DNA from 3 places in the Paenibacillus sp. FSL L8-0638 genome. Region 1 is predicted to be linked to each of the others. Evidence: riboswitches for the same ligand, from Rfam matches in the RefSeq annotation. Region 1 holds a riboswitch; each other region holds the start of a gene.
The links. A riboswitch is a leader RNA that binds a small molecule or an ion and turns the genes downstream of it on or off. The one in region 1 is predicted to bind glycine.

Region 1 (4,231 bases):
GAAAAAGGCATTTTGTGCTTGAGCCATGATGGGATTTTGAATCGTTGTAATCCCCAACGTATGCGACAGCTCCGTGTTATCAAACCCAACAATCGCCAGATCTCCCGGTACGTTCAGCCGTTGTCTGCGTGCTTCGCAGAGAATGCCCACGGCTACATAATCGTTAGCACATAAAATAGCCTCTGGGAATTCCCCCCGATGCTGTAACAAATCCCGTACGACCTGTTCGCCATCACGGATATTATAAATTGAAGAGTGATTCCAGTGTTGCAACACTGGCAGATTGTGCTCACTCATGATCTGTTCATAGGCTCGTTGTCTGCTATGGGTATTGATGCTGCTCGGACGGCCAAAAGCATTGGCTATACGAGTATAGCCTTTTTGTATCAAATGCTTTAGTGCTAGCATGTAACCTTCATATTGATCCATTGCCACGGAGCGAATATCGGTATGCTCCATTCGTTGCCAGGCCACGATTGGGCCATATTTACAATAGGTACTCAAAAAATCAGTGTCATTCACGCAGGAAATGATGACCAGCGCGTCGACTCTTTTTCTTTTTAAATCTTCAAAAGCTTGAAGCTCTTTCTTTTTGTCTTCTCCCGAAGTATAAATAATGGTCTGGAATTCATATTGTCCGGCGATTTCTACAAAGCTGTCCAGAAAAGCAAGAACAATTTCATTAATCGTTGAAGTGATGATACCAATCTGAAGCGTCTGACCCTTGGATAGGGAAATGGCATTCCGATTAGGAACATAATCTAATTCCTGCATGATTTTCAAAATCTTAGCTCTTGTTTCATGACTGACATGGGGGGACTGATTTAATACTCTGGATACCGTAGCCTTAGAAAAGCCCGCCAGTTTTGCAATTTGATCAAGATTCGACATGGAGCTTCTCCTCACATAAGAAAAAATACTTGACATGAAACGCGTTACAACGATTAGGATGCTTATGAGGGCATTACGTCTATTTTAAAGCATCTGTCAATGCATTTCAAAGGAGAACGGTTACCGTTAGGTATGGATTCACATTTGCAGCATTTGATGGGATTACTTAGGCCAAAGTAAAAATCTTATATACGGAAAGAGGTCTTTATACCATGACGATGTATCGGCAGGTCCAGAAGGCGAGAAAGCAGCAGGAAACCTGATTGGTGGCGTGAAAAACCCGTATCTGCAGTCCTCCGACTGGGGATGGCAGATCGATCCGATCGGCCTGCGTGTTACACTGAATACGTTTTATGATCGCTATCAAAAGCCGCTGTTCATCGTGGAAAATGGCTTGGGTGCATATGATAAGGTGGAGGAAGATGGCTCTGTGCATGACACATATCGCATTGATTACTTGCGTCAGCATATTGCCCAAATGAAGGAAGCGATTGCCGACGGTGTTGATCTGATTGGTTACACCAGCTGGGGCCCTATCGACCTCGTGAGCATGTCTACTTCCGAAATGTCCAAGCGCTACGGATTTATTTACGTTGATCTGGATGATGACGGAAACGGAACGCTCAAACGCTCCAAAAAAGACTCTTTTAACTGGTATAAAAATGTGATAGCAACCAATGGTGAAGAATTGTAATTTCATATCGTCTCGGGCGGGTATAGCAGAGGACATCCTAAGGATGCGATCTGCTGTACCCGCTTTTTTGATAGACTCAATAATAATATTTCAGAGGGCTTCACAAACTTTTCACTTGTAATAAGCTGAAAGTTTTCTGTATAATGAATAAAAATTTCATATGTCTGGTTGATGTTTGCGGGAGATGGAACGAAAGTTCCGACCGAAGGGGCAAAACTCTCAGGTGCTTAGGCTGTTTACAGCCACAAGCGGGGACCGTAAACGGACAGAACTCTGGAGAGACCCTTAATTGGGCGCCGAAGGTGCACCGCAGAGAACATCTGCTTAAACTCTCAGGCAAAAGGACAGAGACGCGAATAACCTGTGACAGGGAATGCCCTAGGCTTTTTTATGAGCTATTAGAGGCAGAAACCTGCACATGATGGTTGTATTTTTTCGTGCCTTTAACCTCTCCAGGAGTCGAATCAGCTGATTTGACTCTTTTTTGTTTTCTAATATGCTGGAGGAGCGGGTTGAAATGAATTTGGTACATGTGTTAGAAGCGATTAGCAGTTGGATATGGGGGGCGCCTCTCATCATTCTTGTCATGGGAACGGGGTTGTGGCTGACCATACGTCTGAAAATGTTGCAGGTATTCCGCCTGCCCCTGGCGATCAAGCTGATCGGTAAGGCCCCGAATGAAGGCAGCGGGGATGTAAGTAGTTTTGCGGCTTTGAGTACGGCGCTAGCGGCTACAGTTGGCACAGGAAGTATTGTCGGCGTAGCGACAGCCATTAAGCTGGGCGGGCCGGGTGCCTTGTTCTGGATGGTCGTTGCAGCCTTTTTTGGGATGGCGACGAAATATGCGGAAGGTGTACTTGCAGTAAAATACCGGGTGAAGGATCGGAATGGACAATTTTCCGGCGGCCCGATGTATTATATTGAGAAAGGTCTAGGACGTCGTTTTAAACCGCTGGCGATGCTGTTTGCTTTTTCGGGCATGCTGGTAGCGTTGTTCGGGATTGGAACGTTTCCGCAGGTCAAAGCGATTGTATCTTCGACGGAAAACAGTTTTGGCGTTCCGCCCATTGTAACGGCATTGATTATAGCTATCCTTACTGGACTGGTTACTATTGGAGGACTCAAAAGCATTGCCAAGGTATCGACGAAGGTCGTTCCTTTTAAAACAGGCTTGTACGTACTGATCTGTCTCATCGTACTGATTCGGTTTGCTGACCAGCTTCCTGCCGCAATTGCGCTGGTGCTCCATTCGGCATTTTCAACTACATCTGCAACGGGCGGATTTGCCGGAGCTACGATTATGCTGGCGATGCGAAGTGGGGTAGCCAGAGGTATTTTTGCCAATGAGGCCGGATTGGGGAGCGCACCGATTGCAGCCGCAGCTGCCAAAACCAAATGGCCTGCGGAGCAAGGGCTGATTTCCATGACAGGCGTGTTTATTGATACGATGGTTATTTGTGTGATGACCGGGTTGACGCTACTGGTTAGCGGTGTATGGAGCGGGCCTACCGATGCGGGCCTGATGACTCAGCAAGCATTTTCCAGCGCATTCCCGCTGGGGGCAGAACTGCTCACAATTATTCTGATTATGTTCGCGTTCACCACCATGCTCGGCTGGAACTATTACGGGGAACGCTGTGTTGAATACTTACTTGGCGTCAAGTGGATTAAGCCATACCGTTATCTGTTCATTCTACTCGTTGGCGGGGGCGCGTTCATTAAACTGGATGCGATTTGGCTGCTGGCAGATATCTTTAACGCAATGATGGCTTTCCCGAACCTGATTGCACTGCTCGGCTTATCAGGAATTGTCGTTGCAGAAACCCGAACCTATATGGATTCTCTGAATTCTAGTAAGAAAAAGGGCATTCTTGCAGGTGCCAGTGTAGGGGCAGCTATCCAAGTAGAAGAAAAGGGACACACGGTTAATTCATAAATTTCAAAAGGGAGTGCCCTCAGCCATCACAGGCTTGAGGACACTCCCTTTTAATTGTTATAACGATGCGCGTAAAATAGCTAAAATATCTTCTTGATTCAGCTTTTTATAATTACCGAAGCCTCCATATTCCATTTCACGGGCTGCAATGGTTGCGATTTTTTCCAATTGCTCATCATTAATATTGTAATCGGCCAGGGTGGAAGGGGCACCGAGACTTGTCCAGAATGCACTAAGACGGTCAATACCCTCCAAAGCGATTTCTCTATCTGTTTTATCTACGGTGTCTAAGTCAAACATGCTGAGCATCAGCCGTTTCATGCGTGCAGCATCCTGATCCACCGTATGTCTCATCCAGTTGGGGAATAGGATCGCCAGACCGCCAGCATGAGGAATATCATATACAGCAGATAATGCATGTTCAATCGTATGCGAAGCCCAGTCCCCGAAGTAGCCCATTTGCAGTGTTCCGTTAAGAGCAATCGTTCCGGCATATAAAATCGTTTCGCGATGCTCGTAGTTGTGCAAATCCTCCAACAGCTTAGGTGCAGTTTCGATTACGGTTTGCAGCACGGAAAAGCACATACGATCTTGCAACGGTGTATTTTTTACATTGTGAAAATACTGTTCAAATACATGGCTCATCATATCCACCATGCCATATACCGTCTGATCACGTGGCACAGAGAAGGTGTTTTTTGGGTCCAGAA
Region 2 (4,231 bases), 1.8 Mb from region 1:
TATCAATTAAGATTATGCTATCAACATCATTTAAAAAATCAATGATCCAGCAATAGTGCGGCCTTTCTGGCACAAAATGTAATGAAATAACCAACCACAGGTTAATTTTCATCACAAAAAAAGTCGCCTGATCCCTCAGCAGGGATCAAACGACTAACTAACCCAAGCTCACATTGAGCTCCTGACAATATAATTTACGAAGCCGCTCCATAGGAGCCAGACTTGAATGTTCTAGGATCGTACCATTTGTAGCCTGCTGCCGGAGCAGACCAAGGCTCAGGTTGCGGTTCCGTGGAAGCCGCTGGTTCCTCGAATGGCAGAAGCTTCGTTGGTTGATCCAGAGTCAAACCTGCCACATCAGACAATTTCGTGTAGTCCTGCTTCCATGCAAGCCATTGAACCGTTTGCACCAGGAAGGTGGAATCATCCACTTCTTTGAAGCCATCATATGTCTTCTTCGACTGTCCGTTTTCCTCACGCACATATTTCGGTGTAGCATCTTCTACAGGGGAAGAATCACCGATGAATGCCGCCTTGCCTTGGCCTACCTTGGAGATAGCGGCATAAGGTCCTTCCGCACGGCCCCCGCCGTTATAAACACCCTGATCTACCGCATTCCCCCATTTTTTCGTGCCTGAAGGGATATAAGCAATGCCTTTAGCCTTGGTGGGATCAATAATAGCCAGCGTAGATCCTGCATGCATGGCAATCGAGCGCACACCCTTGGTAATACCGAAAGATTGATCTGCGGCTACAATGTCGGTAGCATTCACATCACCGAGCGCATTGTAACGGAAACGAACGCCAAAGTTGGCCGCCAGCCAATCGGAGCTTGTTAATCCTTGCATTGCCGGTGATGCAGCTTCTTCTGCAGTCATGCCTTTGGCCGGATTAGTATAGGCTCCACGACGGTAGCCATTCATAACCTCGGAGGAATCCCAACGGTTTTTGTTACGATCTGCATTATAATGATCGGAGATGAAGAAGACGCTCCCTCCGCTATTCACGTATTGCAGCAGGGCAGCCTGCTCGGATGCCTTAAAGGCAACATTCGCTTCACCAATAATGAACACATCATATTGGCGCAGCTTATCATATGTTATGGCCTGCTCTCCATAAGTAAAAGGAATAGGACGATTTAATGGGTCTACCGTAAAGCCTACATTACGCAGTCCATTGGCAAAGTCGGAGAAGGCGCCTTCAATGACCCAATCTGCTGCACCAGCGGTCTGTGCGTGCGTATTATCGAACAGCACCTTTTTGCCTTTTCCATCCGGCAGTGTAGCACCAGGTTGACCCGGGTTGCCAGGTTCACCTGGTTCCCCCGGCTCGCTTCCGCTCACCAGTTCAACAGCGCTTGGGCTTTTCACTCCACCAAAATTATTGTAGGCGCCAAGTGTACCCGTCACACGAATTTTGCTGCCGATCAGCTCAGGATGGCCTGACAGTCCAAATTGCCCTCTGTACGCGGATGTCAGCTGTACATCCAATAGATTAGAAGTGCTACGTTCATTAGCCTGGTCAGCAATCAGTACGTTAAAATCATTCGCAAACGGAGAAGAAAAGTTAGCCGTTTTCGATCCGGTAGCATGTCCGACGATATAACCTTCTACCGTCACCGTACCTCCACTGCTTTGGCCCTGAAGTGCTTCGGCTACTGTCAATGCTCCCTCTGCCTTGACCTGACCGAACGGAACGAAGATCCCGATCAGCAGTGATGCGATCGCTGCTAGATGCAGCATCCCTTTTAAGCGTGAACCTGTGAACCGCAAGCCTTTTACCATACGTCAATATCCCTCCTATGATTTCCATAAATGTACTTGTCCTCTATCAGATTAGCCGCCAATCTTCTAATTCCTTCCTGATTTCATCCATAATTATGTAAACTTTAATCTTTTTTATTGGAAATGCACCTGTTTATGTAAAAATTAAACCCTGTGATTGACACCGAGCACGTCATACATTACGCTAAGAAAGACATGTAGAACGGTATACGCGAATGAAGATGACGGGAGAGTCTGTCCAGGGGGCTTACACTCTGGCGGCACCGAAGGAGCAAGACGCCAGCACCCGGCTGGCGGATAATCTCTCAGGTCCATGTATCGTCATCTGACGCAACTCTGGAGAGAGCGCAAGCCACCCAAGGGGTAAGGCGGTAAGAACACCGCACGAAACTCTCAGGTAACGAGGACAGAGATAAGGGAAACTTCCTTATCCTGTCCTTTTTTGTGCTCACATTGTGCGTCAGCATTAGGAACCGTCATAACCGCGCAAAGACGCGGAAATACCATATAGTATAGTATTAGAACATACAGGGGGCCACACCATGCGTTTCAAAGATGTATTTTCTATTATCGGCCCGGCCATGACCGGACCTTCCAGTTCACACACCGCAGGCGCGGTGCGACTAGCACGCGTTGCCCGGCACTGGCTCGGGGCGCAGCCTGACCGTGCCCGTATGACACTGTACGGCTCCTTTGCCGATACGTATAAAGGACACGGTACAGATCTGGCGCTCATCGCAGGACTGCTTAATTACGATACGGACGATCATCGGATTCCGGATGCCGAGCAATGGGCTGAGCAAGCCGGGATGGCCGTGGAATTCGCCGTCAGTGGACTCCCCGCTCCTCATCCGAACACCGTCTGTTTCGAGTTGTGGAAGGGCGAGGATCAGCGCACACTGCTGGGCTCCTCCATCGGCGGCGGCAGCATCCATGTCCAGCAACTCAACGAATTCCGGGTCAATCTGACCGGGGAGCTGCCTACGCTGGTGCTTCTCCACTCGGATAAGCCCGGTACATTGGGCGCAATAACTTCAGCGCTGGGCGCGGCCCACATTAACATTGCCTATATGCACGTAGATCGCAAAGGCCGGGATGGTGAAGCACTCACCGCCATTGAAACGGACAGTTCTGCTCCAGCTGAACTGATTTCAGAACTGCGTTCTTTACCTCATATGTATGAAATTAAGATGATTAATTTGAAAAAAGGAGCTGAATCCGATGCGGTTTAGCCATCTGCATGAAATCAGCGCTTTATGCGCTGAAGAATCCACCACGATTGGCCGCTTGATGATTCAAGAGCAGGTACAAGAAACGAATACAACGGAGGAAGAAATCTTTCGCCAAATGTCTGATTATTATGAAGTCATGAAGGAAGCCGTTCATCGCGGTCAGACACAAGACACCGTATCCCGCAGTGGATTGACGGGCGGAGACGGCAAGCGCCTAGCGGAGTATCTGCGGTCAGGGGAAACCTGCTCCGGTGATGCCTCCGCGCTCGCCATGGCTTATGCCCTCTCCGTGTCGGAGGTTAATGCATCCATGGGTCGCATTGTCGCCACGCCTACCGCAGGCTCATGTGGGGTTATCCCTGGTGTGTTCATCAGTGCACAGGAGCGGTTCGGCTGGGATGATGAGCATATGGTGAACGGCCTGTTCGCCGCTGGAGCCATTGGCTACGTGATCGCCAACAACTCTTTCATTTCTGGCGCGGAGGGAGGCTGTCAGGCTGAGATTGGCTCAGCCATCGGGATGGCCGCTGGTGCTATGGTCGAGCTGCGCGGTGGTACGCCTGAACAGGCTGTTCACGCCGTAGGCCTCGCTCTTAAGAACACGCTCGGCCTAATCTGCGACCCCGTCGCCGGACTCGTGGAGATTCCGTGCATCGTGCGCAACGGCCTGGGAGCCGTGACTGCGCTTGCCGCAGCGGACATGGCTTTGGCGGGTGTGCGCAGCGCTATTCCGTCTGACGAAGTCATTGACGTGATGCTTGAAGTCGGCAGCGCGATGCCGTCGAAGCACCGCGAGACCGCCAAAGGCGGCTTGGCTCAGACGCCGACCGGCAAGCGTTTGACCGAATCACTTACACGCAACGCATCAATCAAGAAGAATAAGTCGTAATTTCTAAGCTTTAAACCAATTACTTTACCTCTATAAAACAAGGCGACTACCTCCCCCCTACATTGTCCTAGGGAAAGAGAATTCGCCCTTATAAAGAAAAGAGCAAGCATATCGTCGCTGGACGTATGCTTGCTCTTTTTCTTTTTAGTCGGGTTACAGATTACTGAACGGTTACCTGTATCTTCGTCATTTTACCTGCATATTTCACAGTAATTACTGCTTTGCCCTTGCCCTGTGCCTTAATGTTACCGTCTTTGACGGTCGCCACAATAATTCTGGACGAGGACCAGACAGCCGGTTTGGAAACATCCTTCTCCGACTCATCC
Region 3 (4,231 bases), 220 kb from region 1:
GTATCCACAGGTCGGACCGCCGAGAGAAGAGGAGATGCCAAGTGGCTGCGCGTCTCCTACCACAATATCCGCGCCCTGTTTGCCGGGTGTCTCCAGCAAGCCAAGTGCCAGTGGGTTGGCACTGACGACCAAAAGACCTTTGTACGCATGGATGAGATCAGCCATCGGCTTCAGGTTTTCCACGGCTCCGAAAAAGTTGGGGCTTTGGACCAAAACAGCCGCGGTCTGTTCCGATACGGCCGCCGCTAACGCATCAGCATCCGTTACGCCGTCCGAACAGCCGATCTCCACGATGTCCAAATCCAATCCGCGTGCATAGGCTGCCAATACCTGACGTGCCTCCGGATGGACGGACCTTGATACGATAAGCTGTTTACGGCGGGTAGCTGCGGCGGACAGTGAGCCTGCTTCCGCCAGTGCAGTCGCTCCGTCGTACATGCTGGCATTAGCTACAGCCATGCCCGTCAATTCGCAAATATACGACTGAAATTCGAAAATGGCTTGTAGCTCGCCTTGGCTTACTTCCGGCTGATAGGGGGTGTAGGCTGTATAGAATTCCGAGCGTGAAATGATGTGCTGGATGACGGACGGAATATGATGATCATAAATTCCTGCGCCAAGGAAGCTGGCATGTGTGTCTGTATTGGCGTTGTGTCCGGCCAGATCGGCCAAGTGGCGGGTCAAGGCTTTCTCATCGAGTCGAGAAGAAAGAGGGAGTTCCCCTTGATATCGAATGGCCTCTGGAATGTCACTGAACAAATCATCAATGGATGATACACCGACCACACGCAGCATTTCGGTTTGATCCTGTTCAGTCATAGGGAGATAACGATGCTGCTTCATAGGTTCTGACTCCTTTCGAAAAGCAAAATTTTAAATCCGTAAATGAGCTAATAAAAAAGTGTGAGATGAGAAACCCGGAAGTTCATATCTGACATGTTTGCTTTATAGAAATGAAAAGAGTTTAAGATCAGCGTGGGCGCTTATAAAAGGGGGCTGCCACCACCTCGGCACGCAGGCGTTTGCCACGAATCTCAACCTCCAGCGGTGTGGAGAGGGCGCTAAAACGACTGTCCACCAAGGCGAGGCCCAGATTACGCTTCAAGGAGGGCGACTGAGTCCCCGTTGTGACCTCACCGATGTGTTGTCCTTCTGCGAATACCGGATAATGGGCGCGTGGGATACCGCGGTCCATCATTTCTAGCCCGATCAATTTACGAGGAACCCCTTGTTCTTTTTGACGCTGAAGTGCTTCTCTACCGATAAAATCTCCTTTATTCAGCTTGACGAAGAATCCTAGACCGGCTTCGAGTGGTGAAATCGTGGCAGATAACTCCTGCCCGTATAGCGGCAACCGTGCCTCAAAGCGTAGTGTATCCCGAGCACCAAGTCCAGCGGGAATCAGCCCATACGACTCACCGGAACGAAGCAAACCCTCCCATACGGCGGGTGCTTCCGCGGCAGGTACGTAAAATTCAAAACCGTCTTCGCCCGTATATCCGGTTCGTGAGACGAGTGCTTTTGCTCCGAACAATGGCACGTTCTCATGAAAGTGGAAAGATGCCAGATTCGTAATATCCGTATCTGCCACGGCTGCGGCAATACGTGCTGCTTCCGGTCCCTGCAATGCCAGCAATGCTATTGCATCAGACACATTCTCCATGTGAACGGATGCAGGCACATGACGAAGTAACCAATCCCAATCCTTATCAATGTTGGAGGCGTTCACAACGAGCATGTAGCGCTCCGGTCCTTTGCAGTAAACAAGCAGGTCGTCTACTACACCTCCATCGGGGTAACACAGGAGTGAATATTGTGCCTGACCTGGTTCCAACTGGCTGACATCATTCGTGGTCACCCTTTGTAGAAAAGCTTCGGCCTCTTTGCCTTCAACCAAAAACTCACCCATATGCGATACATCGAATAAACCCGCACGTTGCCGGACGGCCTCATGCTCCTTTTGAATGCCGCTAAACTGAACGGGGAGCTCCCAGCCTCCAAAGTCAATACAACGAACCCCAGACTGCGTCTCGTAGGACGAATATAGCGGTGTTTTTCGCAAATTAGTCATGTTTCCACTCCTATCCGGTTTAATCGGCTAAACAAAAAAGACAGGCCGAAAAAAACGTATAGACAGCAGTCTATACTCTTTTTTCAGCTCTGTCCTTGATACCAGAAAGTTACCCCGGTATGTACCGGGTTTCCTCTTGGGTGATCCGCTCCAATAGCGAATGCTCTCCAGAGATGCGTCCGGCAGAGGTCCTTTTGCCTGAGAGATTCACCTGCAATGCAGGCTTACTCCTTCGGCGCTACCTTCGGGATCAGCAGTATATTACCTGGCTTTGCAGATAACAACTTGATCCGATTCGCGTGCACAACTGTCTCACAAGCGGCAACAGCTATGCGAATCTTTTTGGCAGTCTCTCCCTCTGCGTTCATCCGCGTTTGCAGTTGTCGGGGTGTTTCCCAAAGTATTTGCTATAACCCATTAATACGCAAATTCATTCAAAATGTCAATAAAAATGTCATCAAAAACAATAGAACAAACATTTAATATATAAATAAGGATATGTAAGCGTTTGTTATAAATTATTATATTTTTATATAGAGCGCTATAGGAGGTGATATGAAGTATTTTTGTTAGTATTATTGACATGAGTGTTCTTATTGTCATAATCTTAACCTGTCTAATACAGGTGAGCAAATGTGATTTTATTCATATGGAAGTGAGGGGAACAGAATGGGTGAAGTGAAGCAGCAACTTTGGTATACAGACGAACATGAGTGGGTTCAGCGGACAGAGAATGGAACGGTGCGGATTGGTATTACAGACTTTGCACAGCATCAACTGGGTGATATTGTTTTTGTAGAATTACCTGAGGCGGGAGTAACGATTGAGCAGGGAGCGGAGATCGGTACGATTGAATCGGTGAAGACGGTATCCGACCTTTTTGCTCCGGTGACGGGAACCATATTAAAAGTGAATGAAGCGCTGGAAGGTACACCTGAGCTAGTGAATGAATCTCCTTATGACAAAGGTTGGATGGTCGAAGTAGAGATGGATAAAGATGTGGAGGAAGCATTGGGCAAACTACTGTCGGCGGATCAGTATGAGCAGTTGATTTCGGAGTAATAAATAGAGCAATGCAGCATGAAATAATAGCGTGTTATTCGGAATTTTATATTGATTTTTAATTGAATAAGAGCATCGTTAGTTTGCTCGATTTTTGTATAAAATAGTCGCTATGATTTGACGTAGCGGCTATTTTTTTGTCTTTTTTTTGCAAACGTAATTACGTGTGTTGTTCTGATATAGAGGGTTGTCCCCATATAGGAATCATACATAATCCAGCGCGGTTTTTCGACTAATTTCTATAGCTACAGGTCATATTAAGAAGAATTATGCAGGTATAATATCTTCCCGGATAATTTAAATTTAAATGTTGTCATCAACGTTCATGACGAAAGTACGTTTTCATTTCGTTGATGAAGATAGCGCTGTCATTTAGTATGAATTTTAAGAAAAGGTAGTGATGCTTACCTACAAGGAGGATTTGAATATGAGTACATTGGACGCAAAGCCAAGTTCAAAAGGAGGCACTCGTGTCGCCGTACAGCGTTTTGGCCGTTTTCTTAGCGGTATGGTTATGCCCAATATGGGAGCCTTTATTGCGTGGGGGTTGATTACGGCACTCTTTATTCCGACCGGATGGTTCCCGAACGAAGGTTTTGCACAGTTGGTTGATCCGATGAAAAATTATTTGTTGCCGCTGCTGATCGGTTATACAGGGGGCACGATGATTCACGGACAGCGTGGAGGTGTGATCGGTGCCATCATGACGATGGGTGTCATAGTAGGAGCCGATATCCCGATGTTCCTGGGCGCGATGGTAGCTGGTCCGCTGGCTGCGTGGATATTGAAGAAGTTCGACAAGGCCATTGAAGGCAAAGTCAGATCAGGCTTTGAAATGCTGGTCAATAATTTTTCGGCCGGGATTATCGGTGCCATTCTAGCACTGCTTGCCCATGTGGCGATCGGCCCGGTTGTACAAATGATCAGTCAAGTGTTGTCGGCAGGGGTACAGTTCCTCGTGAACGCGGGGCTATTGCCGCTTGTCAACCTCATTATTGAGCCCGGAAAAGTATTATTTTTAAACAACGCGCTGAATCACGGAGTATTGAGTCCGATTGCGTTGGAGGAAGCTGCAAGAACAGGCAAATCCGTACTGTT

Region 2: another riboswitch for glycine. It lies ahead of sdaAB (L-serine ammonia-lyase, iron-sulfur-dependent subunit beta); the one in region 1 lies ahead of MKY35_RS20190 (sodium:alanine symporter family protein).
Region 3: another riboswitch for glycine. It lies ahead of gcvT (glycine cleavage system aminomethyltransferase GcvT); the one in region 1 lies ahead of MKY35_RS20190 (sodium:alanine symporter family protein).

What each region holds. Positions count from the first base shown of each region.
Region 1 covers NZ_CP151960.1:4,562,159-4,566,389, reverse strand. Annotated here, with positions in the region: gene MKY35_RS20200 (LacI family DNA-binding transcriptional regulator) at 1-891, opposite strand, end outside; partial or broken gene MKY35_RS20195 (family 1 glycosylhydrolase) at 1,136-1,585, shown strand; glycine riboswitch at 1,754-1,830, shown strand; glycine riboswitch at 1,849-1,943, shown strand; gene MKY35_RS20190 (sodium:alanine symporter family protein) at 2,103-3,521, shown strand; gene MKY35_RS20185 (iron-containing alcohol dehydrogenase) at 3,579-4,231, opposite strand, start outside.
Region 2 covers NZ_CP151960.1:430,561-434,791, reverse strand. Annotated here, with positions in the region: gene MKY35_RS01920 (DUF6359 domain-containing protein) at 195-1,784, opposite strand; glycine riboswitch at 2,111-2,204, shown strand; gene sdaAB (L-serine ammonia-lyase, iron-sulfur-dependent subunit beta) at 2,327-3,016, shown strand; gene sdaAA (L-serine ammonia-lyase, iron-sulfur-dependent, subunit alpha) at 3,006-3,905, shown strand; gene MKY35_RS01905 (Ig-like domain-containing protein) at 4,066-4,231, opposite strand, start outside.
Region 3 covers NZ_CP151960.1:4,344,297-4,348,527, reverse strand. Annotated here, with positions in the region: gene gcvPA (aminomethyl-transferring glycine dehydrogenase subunit GcvPA) at 1-843, opposite strand, end outside; gene gcvT (glycine cleavage system aminomethyltransferase GcvT) at 971-2,071, opposite strand; glycine riboswitch at 2,248-2,439, opposite strand; gene gcvH (glycine cleavage system protein GcvH) at 2,741-3,133, shown strand; gene MKY35_RS19360 (PTS mannitol transporter subunit IICB) at 3,561-4,231, shown strand, end outside.